Regions from separate parts of the Pseudomonas sp. LARHCG127 genome, predicted to be linked through region 2. Evidence: riboswitches for the same ligand, from Rfam matches in the RefSeq annotation. Region 2 holds a riboswitch; the other holds the start of a gene.

Region 1 (7,321 bases), on a different contig from region 2:
GCGCACCCCATCGAGCCACGGCTCAACGGCCACCACCTCAGGCGCGGCGAACGCCACGGCGGGCGGCAGTGCCACTTCGCAACTGCCGGCCAGGGCCTCGGCGGCCGCGTCGAGGCGCGCGTCCAAGTCGTTCAACTCGCTGGCCTGGACCAAGCCGAGATGACGGCTGGGCAATTCGATGCCGGTTTCCCGGGACAGCGCGCCGTACCAACGCAGGCCTTCGGTCAGGCTGCCTTCGAGCAATTGCGCGTGGCGCAAGGTGCCGACCCGGTTGGCCAAGACCCCGGCGAATGGCAGGTCAGGTTGATAACGGGCCAGGCCCAAGGCCAGGGCACCGAAGGTCTGGGCCATGGCCGTGCCGTCGATCACCGCCAGCACCGGCACGCCAAAATGCCGCGCCAGGTCGGCGCTGGACGGGGTGCCGTCGAACAGTCCCATCACCCCTTCGATGAGGATCAGGTCCGCTTCAGCAGCGGCTTCCCACAACAACCGGCGACTTTCCTGCTCGCCCACCATCCACATGTCCAATTGATAGACCGGCGCGCCGCTGGCCCGCTCCAGGATCATCGGGTCGAGAAAGTCCGGGCCACATTTGAACACGCGCACCTTGCGTCCCTGGTTGCGATGCAACCGGGCGAGCGCTGCGGTGACGGTGGTCTTGCCTTGGCCCGAGGCTGGCGCTGCGATCAGCACCGCCGGACAGTGGCGGATCACGGCCGCATCGCTCACAGCTCGACGCCTTTCTGCGCCTTGATGCCCGCCTGGAACGCGTGCTTGATCATGCCCATTTCCGTCACGGTGTCGGCCAGCTCGATCATCTCGGGCTTGGCGCCGCGACCGGTCACGACCACATGCTGCATCGGCGGACGGGCTTGCAGATCGCTCAGCACCTGGTCGAGGTCAAGGTAGCCGTGCTTGAGGGCAATGTTCAACTCGTCGAGCACTACCAGGCCAATGGACGGATCACTGAGTAATTGACGGGATACGGCCCAGGCGGCTTCAGCGGCGGCGATGTCGCGCTGGCGGTCCTGGGTTTCCCAGGTGAAACCTTCACCCATGACATGAAAGCGCACCTGCTCCGGGAAGCGACGGAAGAACAGCTCTTCACCGGTGCTGTTGCGGCCCTTGATGAACTGCACCACGCCGCACTGCATGCCGTGGCCCATGGCCCGGGCCAGCATGCCAAACGCAGAACTGCTCTTGCCCTTGCCGTTACCGGTCAGCACCAGCAGCAAGCCGCATTCGTTCGGCGAGTTGGCGATGCGCTCGTCGATCACGGCTTTCTTGCGCAGCATGCGCGCCAGGTGGCGTTCGTCGCGATCAGACGTATCGGTGATGAGGGAGTCGGTCATGGGGGAGCCTCCGCAGGGGGATTGGATAACGGCGGGCGGGCACAAAAAAGACGGCAACAAGCCTGGCATCGCCCACCGTGATGCCGTTGGATGGATCAGGCCGGTCTCCGGGCTCATGAGCGGCGTGGTGCCTGGCTGCGCGCCTTCCCATGTCATCCGACACAGTGGCCTGTACGCAGCGTTGACTCATTTACCGTTGCGGGGGCAGCGCCGGGTTCGTGTGCACTCACCGGCTTCCCTGTTTCACTCTGTCGAACGCGGTCACAGAGCACCTGAAACAAGCGGCGAAGGTTAGAGGGTTGGGGGTGGAGCGTCAATTAAAGCCGCCATGGCTCGTGCACGGAACATTGGCCACGATCAATAAAGTGACGTCAATCTTGTGCCACGCTACGGCAAGTGATATCAAATAGGCATCACGACCCGATATCACAAGAACAAGAGGGCAAAAACATGCAAGGCATGCTCATCAGCAATCCAAAGCTGGAATTCCTGCGCCCGCTGCTGGAACGCTGGTTTGATTGTATCGACCGCTACAACGCCGTGCGCGGCGATAACGACACGCCCTACTGGTTCGATGAACGGGCCAACCTTGGCTTGCTGTCGGCCGCTGCCTGGATGGCCGAAATGGTCACGCTGCAGAACGCCCCGACCCGCAAGCAGAACGAAGAAGGCGAACGTAACGTCAGCGCCGACCTGTTCATCGCCAGCACGGAGGAACGCGCCTTCATCCAGGCCACCCAACGCTGGCCCAAGGTCAACAACCTGAACCTGACCCAACCGCTGCTCGAAGCCACCAGCGATGCCAAGCGCATCAGCTACGCCAGCGACCTGAAGCTGGGCTGCCTGTTCGTCTCGCCGCAAAAAGCCCAGCAAAGCGCCACGCCCGAAGAGCTGCAGGACATGATCGACGACCTGCAGAAAGAAAATACCTGCGCCGTGGCCTGGTACTTCCCTTACGCCTATCGCAAATTGCGCAACGAAGCCGGGCAGTACCATCCTGGTATCGCGGTGCTGTTCAAGCAGGCCCATGGTTGATTCGTTCAGCAAGAAACCGCGAGGTGACCTCATGTGGGAGCGAGCTTGCTCGCGATAGCGGTGTGCCAGTCAACATCAACACAGGCTGATGCACCGCCATCGCGAGCAAGCTCGCTCCCACAGTGGATTTTCAGCAATCACAAAATCACAGGGACCTGGCTGGCGGGATGGCCTACCCACAGTTGAACCATCGCGCGTCTACGCTCCTCTATGAATAACCACATGCATTCATAGGGACGCCAGCATGCTCAAGCCACCTCACCTTCTGATCGTCGCCCTTGCCGCCGGGCTTGTCGCTTGTGGCGAATCGTCCACCTTGCAAGTCTCCGACGGCACTGGCCCTGCACCGAAACTGCCCGAACCGAACAAGACCCTGATCCCCACCGTCAACATCGCCGAAGCCATCGGCTGGCCGCAAGGCGCCAAGCCAACCCCGGCCCAAGGCCTGCAAGTGGGCGCCTTCGCGGAAGGGCTGGATCATCCGCGCTGGCTCTATGTGTTGCCCAATGGCGATGTGCTGGTGGCCGAAACCAATGCCCCGCCCAAGCCGGACGATTCCAAGGGCATCCGTGGGTGGGTGATGAAAAAAGTCATGGGCCGCGCCGGTGCCGGGGTGCCCAGCCCCAATCGCATCACGCTGTTACGCGACGCCAACCACGACGGCATCGCCGAAACCCGTACGGTGTTCCTGGAAAACCTCAACTCACCGTTCGGCATGACCCTGGTGGGCAATGACCTGTACGTGGCCGATACCGACCGGTTGATTCGCTTCCCCTACAAAGAGGGTGACACGCAAATCAATGCACAGCCAACCAAGGTCGTCGATCTACCCGGCGGCACCCTCAACCACCACTGGACTAAAAATGTGATTGCCAGCCGCGACGGCAGCAAGCTGTACGTCACCACCGGCTCGAACAGCAACGTCGGGGAAAATGGCATGGAGGCCGAGGAAGGTCGCGCCGCCATTTGGGAAGTGGACCGTGCCAGCGGCAAGCACCGGATTTTCGCCTCAGGCCTGCGCAACCCCAACGGCCTGGCTTGGGAACCGCGCAGTGGTGCGCTCTGGACGGCGGTGAACGAGCGGGACGAGATCGGCAGCGATCTGGTGCCGGACTACATCACCTCGGTCAAGGACGGCGCCTTTTATGGCTGGCCTTATAGCTATTACGGGCAAAACGTCGATGCCCGGGTCGAACCGCAGAACCCTGCCCTGGTGGCGAAGGCCATCGCCCCGGACTACGCCGTCGGACCGCACACGGCCTCATTGGGCCTGACCTTCGCCGAGGGCAGCACCCTGCCCGCCCCGTTTACCGAAGGGGCTTTCATCGGCCAGCACGGTTCCTGGAACCGTAAGCCCCACAGTGGCTATAAAGTGATTTTCGTACCGTTCAACGACGGCAAACCGGTGGGACAACCGGTGGATGTGCTGACTGGTTTCTTGGACGCCGACGAAAAAGCCCAAGGCCGGCCAGTGGGCGTGGTGATCGACAAGCAGGGTGGGTTGTTGGTGGCTGATGATGTGGGGAACAAGATTTGGCGGGTGTCGAAAAAACAGGGCTGAAACCGATCCCCGTGGCGAGGGCTCGTGCTCCCGCTCGGTTGCGTAGCAACCGCTAAAAGCTTGGGGCTGCTGCGCAACCCAGCGGGAGCAAGCTCCCTCGCCACAAGAGCGCTCCTGCGGCGCAAAAACTCAATCGTCAGGGATTGCGCGCCAGGTGCTCCGGTTGCAGCACACGCTTGGCGCCCAGATAGGCCCTCTGCCAATAAGCCTTGGACAGGCTGTCGAGCTTGACCGTGCCGCCCGTGGCCGGCGCATGGACAAAGCGCCCTTCGCCGACATAGATCCCGGCGTGGCTGACCTGGGAACCACCATTGGTGGCGAAGAACACCAGGTCACCGCTCTGCAACGCGTCCTTACCCACTTCTGGCGCCCGCATGCTGATCATTTCCCGCGTGGACCGTGGCAAGGCAATGCCGGCGGCGTCGCGGTATACATAACCGATCAAGCCACTGCAATCGAAGCCCGAATCCGGCGTGTTGCCGCCCCAACGATAAGGCGTGCCCACCAGGCCCAGGGCCCGGAACAATACATCTTCAGCCGCTGGGGAAAAGGTTTGCGCGGGAGCAAAGACCACCGGTGCCCGCACGGGTGCTGGCGGCGGGGTACGGCTGGCACATGCACTGAGCAGTGCGGCGAGGAAAATGAGCGCGAGGCGGGCCGACGTCGACATATGCAGAACAATCCTGATCTGGATGCGGCTTTTCTGCCGTGGGCATGAAAACAAATCCGCCTGCGGAGTACGCAGGCGGATTGCCATCAATCAATGATCAAGGATTCTAGCGGCTATATGGCAAACTTCAAGTAAGACTTTAAGTTTGCCTTACAAACTGTGTGCTTACTTGCGAGCAGTGACCACAGTCGGTGCCATGGCGAGGGCGCGCTTGGCTTCGATGAAGGTCTTGTTCCAGTAGCTGTCGCCCAGGCTGTCGATCCGCACGCCACCGCTGCGGCGGCTGCTGGAATGGATGAACTGGTTGTCACCCAGGTAGATACCGGCATGGCTGACGCGACCACGACGACCGTTGGTGCTGAAGAACAGCAGGTCACCGGGCTCCAGCTGGTTGCGTGCTACCAGGGGGGCGTTCACGTTGATCATTTCGCGAGTGGAACGCGGCAGGTTCATGCCGGCCTCCTCCCGGAACAGGTAACCGATGAAACCGCTGCAATCGAAGCCGGCTTCAGAGGTACCGCCAAAACGGTAGCGGGTACCGATCAACGACATGCCGCGTTCCAGGATACTGTCAGCCAGTACTGGAAGCTGGTAAGGCTTGCTGCCGGCGAAGGCTGCGAGTTCTTTGTCGGACGCCATTTCTTCCTGGAACGCAACGGAGGAAGACTGGGCAGTAACAGAGTTCTGGACCTGTGGCTGGGGCGCTTGCTGGGACACCGGAGTGTGGGCAGCGCAACCGAACAACAGGGTAACGAGTGCGAGAGGCACGAGGGGTGCGAAGCGATTTAGCATGGGCACGACCGTGGCTGAAGTAGTAAAGATGGCGAGACTATGCCTTCTATCAACCTCATTTGCAAATTCAATCGATGCAAATGTGACTTCTCGGTTTTACGTTTACATCTAAGCGCTTAAGCCCATTTTGAACGTCATGTGGCCTGCCGCCCAGCAGGACCGCGGGTTTCGCCATGCCCAAAGCAGGCCAAGAGCCACCATTCGGACCGATTCTACCAGCCCAGGGTTTCTTTCAAAAAAGGAATAGTCAGCTTGCGCTGGGCCTGGAGCGAGGCCTGGTCGAGGCGTTCGAGCAGCTCGAACAATGCGCTCATGCTACGGGTGCCGCGGGTGAGGATGAAATGCCCGACTTCGTCGGTCAGGTGCAGGCCGCGACGGGAAGCGCGCAGCTGCAGGGCACGGAGTTTGTCTTCGTCGGACAGCGGGCGCATCTGGAAAATCAGCGCCAGGGTCAGACGTGACTTGAGGTCCGCCAGCTTCACCGGCAGCTCCCGAGGCGAGGTCGAGGCGGCGATCAGCAAGCGTCGACCGCTGTCGCGCAGTCGATTGAACAGATGGAACAGCGCCTCTTCCCAGTCAGCCTTGCCGGCCACGGCCTGGAGATCGTCCAGGCACACCAGTTCGTACTGTTCAAGGTTGTCGAGGATTTCGACGCCGCGATCAAGCAACTCGGCCAATGGCAGGTACACCGCCGGTTCGCCCAGTTGCTCGAACCGCAGGCACGCGGCCTGCAACAGGTGCGTGCGCCCTACCCCGTCCTTGCCCCATAGATAGATCAGGCTTTCGGTCCAGCCGGCGTCGGCTTCGCAAAGCCGCTCGACATAGCCGAGTGCAGCGGCATTGGCGCCTGGGTAGTAATTGATAAAGGTGGCGTCATCACGCAGACGCACACCTAGGGGCAGCTGAATCGGTTTCATGCTGACTGAACAGTTCCTCGGGAACCGTTAGTGGCCTCTGTGTAAAGTGCGCAAAGTTTATACCCGTGACGCGGACCGCACAATGCGCCGGACCACGAGCAAAATCAAAGGTTTGCAGCGACAAGGGCGCGGAGCGTCAGTTTCCCTGACGCTCCGCCCCGTGATTTGCCCTATAGGTCGGGGTCTTCGACGCCACTGTAGATATCTGAATCCTTGTACAGATCATGCATATGCCGCACCAGCACCATGATCACCGCCGCCACCGGTAGCGCCAGCAGGACCCCGGTGAAGCCGAACAACTCGCCCCCCGCCAGGATCGCAAAGATCACCGCCACCGGATGCAGGCCAATGCGGTCGCCCACCAACAGCGGCGTCAGTACCATGCCCTCCAAGGCCTGCCCGACCATGAACACCGCCACGATGCCAACCATCGGGTACAAGTCGCCGCCGAACTGGAACAACCCGGCGACCAATGCCGCGCCAATACCGATCACAAAGCCCATGTACGGGACGATGGCCGCCAGTCCGGCGATCAAGCCAATCAACAGTCCCAGTTCCAGTCCGACCAGCATCAGCCCTGCCGCATAGATGAAACCCAGGGCCACCATCACCAGCAGTTGCCCGCGCACGAACGCCCCCAGCACTTCATGGCATTCGCCGGTCAGGGTCATGATGCGTTCTTCGCGATGACGCGGCAGCAGGCTGCGAATCTTCGCCATCATCAAGTCCCAGTCCCGCAGCAGATAGAAGGCCACTACGGGAATCAGCACCAGGTTCGCCAGCCAGCCGATCAGCGCCAGGCTCGAAGCCGTGGCCTGGCTCAACACCACGCCGACAATGTCGGTGGTCTGGCCCATGTGCTCGCTGATAGCGGCCTTGACCTTGTCGAACTTCCAGAAGCCGTCGGCCAACCCCAGTTTCGATTGCACCCACGGCACCGCGCTGTGCTGCAACCAGTCGAGCATCTGCGGCGCCAATTCGTACAAGCGCAGCA
Region 2 (7,321 bases):
GAGTACTTCGTGCGCACGTTCATTCGCGGGCCGGTGTGCCGTGGCCAGATCGCCACGGATGTGATCCGCGACAATTTCTGGGCGCTGTTCCAGGCCCCCGAGCACGACCTGTACATCACCGACCCGAACTATCGCGGCCAGGCCACGCCGCTATTGGCGATGCCGGGGCAGAACGATGACGTGGGCAGTGTCGTCAGCCTGTGGCTCGACTATCGGGACAAACGTAACGAATACGAAGCCTTGCGCCGCGACAACTATGCCGAGCTGCCGGCACCGAGCTGGTCGACGCTGTGGGCCGGCAACGACAACGCGCTGCTGAGCATTTTCCGGCATTTCGACAGTGCTTCGGTCACCAAGGGGCTGATCGGCGAGGTACCGCAGACAATGTGGCTGTTCGACTTCCCGTTGCTGGAGCGTACCTACTATCAGCTGGCGGTGAATTTCGACGTGTTCGGCAACGTGTCCCACCAGGCCCAGACCCGGTTGTATTTCGACTTGATCCGCAATGGCGCGGAACAGAACTTCCTGCGCCTGATGCCCGCTGACTCCCGCGAAGAGTACTTGGACGACTGGTACCAGGACGGTGGCAAAGTCAAGATGTGGCTCGATTACGAGGCCATCGACAATGACAAGCCGACGGCCCTCAAGCTTGACGAGCACGACCCCAAGCGCGATTTCGCCCAGCAATTGCTAGCCCGCTATGGCGAGCTGAACGCGCGCCCCGATCCGCTCAACCGCTGCGACGGGGCCTACTGCTCGCGCCCGAACATCGACCCGACGCTGCAAAACGCCGAGCAGGCCCTCAGTCGGCTGGTGTCGCGCCCGGCGGCGGGGCTCAAGGTGATCGACCAACTGCCGGAAGCGACGATGCTGCGCGTCGAAACCGTTGGCGGTCGGCGTGAGGTCTACAGCCTGCTGCGCAACCGCGCCCACAGCAACGTGGCGTTCCTGCTGGGGGAGGAACGGCGCTACCAACCGGGGCTGGACACGCTGACGGTCTACCCGGGCGTGCTCAGCAGCTATCCGAACTTCCTGTTCAACATTCCGGCCGGGCAAGTGCCGGCGTTCGTCGAAGCCATGCAAGGCGTCCAAGACGCGCCGGCGTTCGAGCGGATTGTCGAGCGCTGGGGGATTCGCCGCAGCCACCCGCAGTTCTGGTACTACTTCCATGACCTGAGCCAGTCCATCCAGGAGACGGAGCCCGTGGAAAGCGGTGTGCTGGACATGAATCGCTACCAGAACCTCTGATCGACAGGTCCGGTGGCAAACCCCGTGCCGCCGGATGCTTTCCTGACAAAAATACTAGGACTTTGTCCGGCGCGATGATTGGCGTAAACTGCCGGCAAGCCTGCGAGGAGTTTCCATGACCGCCATAACCATTACCGATGCCGCCCACGATTACCTGGCCGACCTGCTGTCCAAGCAGAACACGCCGGGTATCGGGATCCGCATCTTCATCACCCAGCCCGGCACCCAGTACGCAGAGACGTGCATCGCCTACTGCAAGCCGGGGGAAGAAAAACCCGAAGACACCGCGTTGGGGCTCAAGAGCTTCACCGCGTACATCGACTCGTTCAGCGAAGCTTTCCTGGACGATGCGGTCGTCGACTACGCCACCGACCGCATGGGCGGCCAGCTGACCATCAAGGCGCCGAACGCCAAGGTGCCGATGGTCAATGCCGACAGCCCGGTCAACGAGCGCATCAATTATTACCTGCAAACCGAAATCAACCCGGGGCTGGCCAGCCACGGCGGCCAGGTGTCGCTGATCGACGTGGTGGAGGACGGCATCGCCGTGCTCCAGTTCGGCGGCGGCTGCCAGGGCTGCGGCCAGGCCGACGTGACCTTGAAGGAAGGCATCGAGCGCACCTTGCTCGAGCGCATCCCGGAACTCAAGGGCGTACGCGACGTGACCGACCATACGCAGAAAGAAAACGCCTACTACTGATAGGTGTTCGCTGCGCGCAAAACGCTGTGGCGAGGGAGCTTGCTCCCGCTCGATTGCGAAGCAATCGCCAGGCAATCGATGCATTCTCGTGATGATGCAGGGGTTGCCAGGGGACCGCTTCGCGGTCCAGCGGGAGCAAGCTCCCTCGCCACAAAAGCTTCGGTGATCGCCGCGTAAACCTGTGGGCACCTGCCGAACCCTGTGGGAGCTGCGGTGACCGTCACTTTTCTTGTCGCTCCCACAGGGAATCTGGGTTAGCTCTTGCTGAGGGAGTCAGGGCCGGTACAGATGCGCATGCCCGGCGCGGTACAGCGAAGACTCGCTGAACACATCGTTGCCCAACACCCGTCCCACCAGAATCAGCGCCGTGCGGCGAAAGCCCTTGGCTTGTACCTTTGTCGCGATATCGTCCAACGTCCCCATCACCCAATCCTGATCTGGCCAGGTCGCCCGGTGGATCACCGCGATCGGGCAATCGGCGCCGTAGTGGGGCCGCAGTTCGTCGACGATTTTTTCCAGATGATTGACCCCCAGGTGAATCGCCATGGTTGCCCCGTGCTGGGCCAGGCTGCCCAGTTCCTCCCCGGCGGGCATCGGGGACTTGTCGGCGTAACGGGTGAGGATCAGGCTCTGGGAGATGTCCGGCAAGGTCAATTCGGCGCCCAGCAGGGCGGCGCAGGCTGAGGTCGCGGTTACTCCCGGGATGATTTCGAACGGGATGCCCAGTTCCCGCAAGCAGCGAATCTGCTCGCCGATGGCGCCGTACAAGCTCGGATCGCCGGAGTGTACCCGGGCCACGTCCTGGCCCTTGAGATGGGCGCTCTTGATCAATTCGATGATTTGTTCCAGATGCAGCTCGGCGCTGTTGATCACCTGTTCGGCACAATGGCCTTCGAGGACGGCGGTCGGCACCAGCGAGCCGGCGTAGATGATCACCGCACACTGGCGGATCAGTCGTTGGCCTTTGACCGTGATGAGGTCCGGGTCGCCGGGGCCGGCGCCGATGAAGTACACGGTCATTGACCGGCTCCTGAGAAAGGTGGGTGAGCGTCGCCCAGATGAATATCGCTCATGATCCTGGACGCCGATTATCGGGTTTTACCCCACGACCGCCAATGCCAACGTGCATTGGGGGCCTTTCTGTCGGGGAATCTGCAGTGTTGACGACGTCGTGGTGCCCAACTGGTCGGCCAAGGCCAGGGCAGCGCTTTCGGCGATACCGTGGCAACCGGTTCGCTCGAAAGCGATCTCGGAACGGTGACTGAGCCGCGGCTCGTAGTCGGCCAGTTGTTCGGCACTGAAGCAGGTCAGCGGCAAGCCCAATTGCCCGGCCAGTTCCAACAACCCGGGCTCGTCACGCTTGAGGTCGATACTGGCCAGGGCCCGCACCTGGTGAAGCTCGATGCCGTGGGCCATCAATGTCTGTTCGAGCAAGGCCCGCAGTGTGCTGGCCGGGCAACCGCGCTGGCAGCCCAGGCCGATCACCAGGATCGGCGCGGCGTTCATGCGTCGTGGTGGGCCTGGTCGCCACGGCGAAACAGCCAGGCGCTGATCAGGCCCAGGGCCAGCCAGAACGCGACGTTGGTCACCTGCGAGGCGATCTTGAACTGGCTCTCAAGCGCTTCGGGCGCCAGCATCGAGTGGACTTCCGGTTGCGGTGCGCCGATGACGTGGGGCACCAGCAACGTCGCCGCGCCCAGTATCTTGAGCAGCCAATGCTGGCCGAAGGCGATCAAGGCAATGCCCACCGCCGTGGACGCCGCGGTGCCAATCCACCACATTTGCCGCTGGGCCAGGTCGGCCGCCGCGGTGCCGGGCAGCTCCGGGGGCAGGCCGAGGGTCGGTGCCAGGACGAAGGTGGCATAACCGGCCAAGCCCCAGAGCAGGCCTTGGGAGGTGCGAGTCGGTGCGCGCAAGGTGTACAGGCCCGCCAGCATCAGGGCAAAACCCACGGCGACCACCAGGTTACCGCCGGTGGTGGACAGTACCCGCTGCCAACCGTCTTCCGGCTCCCAGGCTTCGGCGTCATGGGTATGGGTGGCCCCGTCGGCGTGTTCGTGAACCTCGGTCGTCGGAGCCTTCTCGAAGGTTTCCGCCTGGAGAATCAGCGGCGATACCCAGAAACTCTGCAACAGGGTCAACAGCAGGGCGGCCAGCAAACCGCTGAAACCGGCGGTCTGGGCGATACGCTTGATCATGTCGTCGGTTCTCAATGGCAGGGGAAGGCGGCGCTGTGGCGGGTATCGTGGGCGGCGTTGTGTACCGCTTCGATGTGGGAGAAACCGGCGAAATAGACCAACCCCGCCCCCAGGATCGAAGCCAGGATCGCGGCGCTCAGGCGTTGGCTCAGGGTGGTGGTGCTGCTGGCGGAGCGGGCGGTGCTGCTGATGGTCGACATGGCGCTTCCCTCTGTTTTTGTTCCGTGGGGGATGCGAGCGCGATGAGACCCCGGGCGAAAACCCGCCAAGGTTCGAACAGCGCCCGCCCACCGCGGGTTTGTTGATGCTTGAGTCATGGGCCGGTCTCCGGGCTCACGAGGGGCTGGGCTTGTGCCTGGCCTGCAAGCGTCACCCTTCCCATGTCCGTGGACACAGTGGTTCAGACGCTTCGCTCGCTTACCGTTGCGGGGGCAGCACCGGACTGACGTGGCTTTGGAGTAAAGCACACGATTCACCGGTTTCCCGTTTCACCCTGTGAAGGGCACCCGTAACTAGGCGCACAGGAGAGCATGGGTGGGGTCCAGGCGTCAATTCTCGCAGCGAGTCGCATCCATCGCGAGCAAGCTCGCTCCCACACAGGATCTTCGCCGGGCCCTAAATTTGAGGGCGATGCAGAACCACTGTGGGAGCGAGCTTGCTCGCGATGAGGCCCGTCCATGCACCGCAAAACGCTCTGGCGATTGACCCGCCCCCACACCCTGCGTAGCCTTGCGCCTTCGAGGTTCTTCGGCATGCGCCGGAGCTAAGAAGGGAACGCGGTCCAAGCCGCGGCTGCCCCCGCAACTGTGAACGGTGAGGTTTCTGCAAGGCCACTGTGCATGCCTTTTTACCAAAGGCGCACGGGAAGGCGCAGCAATTGCCAGTCGAAAGACCGGCCCGCCGTCAGCCAGGAGACCTGCCTCGAAACAGATTCTCACTACAACCGGGCGGGGTGATCCGGTGGCGAAATCTTCCGCACGCCTGTGCCAGCGGTTGTCGTCCCGTTTGCCCGCCACCTTGCCAAAGGGCATCCGATGAAAACACTGGCCAAACTCCCCGTCACCATCGTCACCGGCTTCCTCGGCTCGGGTAAGACCACCTTGCTGCGGCACATGCTCGACAACGCCCAGGGCCGGCGCATCGCCGTGATCGTCAACGAGTTCGGCGAGCTGGGCATCGACGGCGAGATCCTCAAGCAGTGCACCATCGGTTGCACCGAAGAAGAAGCCAACGGCCGCGTCTACGAACTGGCCAACGGTTGCCTGTGCTGCACGGTGCAGGAAGAATTTTTCCCGGTGATGCGTGAGCTGGTGGCCCGGCGTGGCGACCTCGACCACATCCTCATCGAAACCTCTGGCTTGGCCCTGCCCAAGCCGCTGGTCCAGGCCTTCCAGTGGCCGGAAATCCGCAGCGCCTGCACCGTCGATGCGGTGATCACCGTCGTGGACAGCCCGGCCGTGGCCGCGGGTACCTTCGCCGCCTTCCCCGACCAGGTCGACGCCATGCGCAAACTCGACCCGAACCTGGATCACGAATCGCCGCTGCACGAATTGTTCGCCGACCAACTGGCCAGCGCCGACCTGGTGATCCTCAACAAGGCCGACCTGATCAGCCCTGAAGACCTGGCCAGGGTGCGCCTGGAAGTCGCCGAAGAACTGCCGCCAGCGGTCAAGGTCATCGAAGCCAGCAGCGGTCGGCTGCCACTGGACGTGCTGATCGGCCTGGGCGCCGGTTCCGAAGAACACATCGACGGTCGCCACAGCCATCACGACCATCACCATGACGGCGACGATGACGACCACGATCATGACGCCTTCGATTCCATTTCCATCGAACTGCCCCAGGCCGACGAAAGCCTGCTGCTGGATGCACTGACGCAACTGGTGGTCCAGCACGGCGTACTGCGGATCAAGGGTTTTGCGGCGATCCCGAACAAGCCGATGCGCCTGTTGATCCAGGGCGTCGGTACGCGCTTCGACAAGCATTTCGACCGTCAGTGGGGCGCCGAGGAAGCGCGGGTCACCCGTCTGGTGCTGATCGGCCAGGCGCTGGATGCCGCGCTGCTCGAAGCGCAATTGCGCGCCGCCCTCAGCGCCTAAGCCATGCACCTGCTCAGGACTCAGCCCGGCGGTTTCGTGTCGGATGACAACATTGCCGACCTGGGGCAAACCCCCGCCGAACTGGTGATCCTGTGCAGCGGCGACTCCAGCCTGGCGCTATTGGCCGAAGCGGCGCGGCAGTTGCCGGACGACTACCCGCAGTTTCGCCTCGCCAACCCGATGCAGGTGCAGAACCACGCCTCGGTGGACCTGTATTTCGAAGACGTGCTGCAACACGCCAAGGTGATCCTGCTGTCGCTGCACGGCGGCATCGGCTATTGGCGCTACGGCATCGAGCGCCTGATGGAGCTGGCCGGACGCGGGGTGAAGCTGATCCTGGTGCCGGGGGATGACCGTCCGGACCCGGAGCTCAGTGACCTGAGCAACGTGGCCGTCGAGGACCGCGACCGGCTCTGGCAGTTCTTGCGCCAGGGCGGGTTGGGCAATGCCCTGGACTTGTTTCACAATCTCGGCAGCCAATGGTTCGGCCGCGATTACCCCTGGGCCGAGCCGCAGGCCTTGCCACGCACGGCTATCTATCACCCGGCGAAAATCAGCGCCAGCCTCGGCGATTGGCAAGCCGACTGGCAGGTCGGGCAACCGGTGGCGGCGGTGCTGTTTTATCGCTCCCACCTGCAAGCGGCGAACACCGCGTTCATCGACGTGTTCTGCCAGCGCCTGCAAGCGGCGGGGCTCAATCCGCTGCCGATTGCCGTGGCCAGCCTCAAGGAGCCGGCTTGCCTTGCGCGGGTCGAGGACTGGCTGGACGAGGTGGAAGCGGGGGTGATCCTCAACACCACCGGCTTCGCTCAATCCAGCCCCGAAGCGCCGCATTTGCGACCGTTTCGCCGCAATATCCCGGTGATCCAGGCCATTTGCGCCCAGGACAACGAACCCGGCTGGCGTGCCAACGAGCAGGGCTTGGGACCACGGGACCTGGCGATGCACATTGCCTTGCCGGAACTGGACGGACGAATCATCAGCCGTCCCATCAGTTTCAAGGACTTGGCCTGGCGCAGCGAACGCAGCCAGAGCGACGTGGTCTGCTACCGCGCCGTGCCCGAGCGCATGGATTT

The links. Region 2 has a riboswitch for cobalamin ahead of cobW (cobalamin biosynthesis protein CobW). Riboswitches for the same ligand answer to the same signal wherever they lie in the genome.
Region 1: another riboswitch for cobalamin. It lies ahead of cobO (cob(I)yrinic acid a,c-diamide adenosyltransferase); the one in region 2 lies ahead of cobW (cobalamin biosynthesis protein CobW).

Annotation. Positions count from the first base shown of each region.
Region 1 is NZ_JBIXJT010000007.1:322,333-329,653, reverse strand. Features, by position in the region: partial or broken gene ACIPQ1_RS14895 (cobyrinate a,c-diamide synthase) at 1-729, opposite strand, end outside; gene cobO (cob(I)yrinic acid a,c-diamide adenosyltransferase) at 726-1,352, opposite strand; cobalamin riboswitch at 1,434-1,643, opposite strand; gene ACIPQ1_RS14885 (hypothetical protein) at 1,803-2,387, shown strand; gene ACIPQ1_RS14880 (PQQ-dependent sugar dehydrogenase) at 2,632-3,948, shown strand; gene ACIPQ1_RS14875 (C40 family peptidase) at 4,085-4,618, opposite strand; gene ACIPQ1_RS14870 (C40 family peptidase) at 4,784-5,410, opposite strand; gene hda (DnaA regulatory inactivator Hda) at 5,623-6,327, opposite strand; gene ACIPQ1_RS14860 (AI-2E family transporter) at 6,498-7,321, opposite strand, start outside.
Region 2 is NZ_JBIXJT010000006.1:246,909-254,229, reverse strand. Features, by position in the region: gene ACIPQ1_RS12890 (fatty acid cis/trans isomerase) at 1-1,248, shown strand, start outside; gene nfuA (Fe-S biogenesis protein NfuA) at 1,364-1,948, shown strand; gene cobM (precorrin-4 C(11)-methyltransferase) at 2,222-2,968, opposite strand; gene ACIPQ1_RS12875 (cobalamin biosynthesis protein) at 3,047-3,454, opposite strand; gene ACIPQ1_RS12870 (CbtA family protein) at 3,451-4,146, opposite strand; gene ACIPQ1_RS12865 (CbtB domain-containing protein) at 4,158-4,346, opposite strand; cobalamin riboswitch at 4,448-4,671, opposite strand; cobalamin riboswitch at 4,870-5,084, shown strand; gene cobW (cobalamin biosynthesis protein CobW) at 5,181-6,245, shown strand; gene cobN (cobaltochelatase subunit CobN) at 6,249-7,321, shown strand, end outside.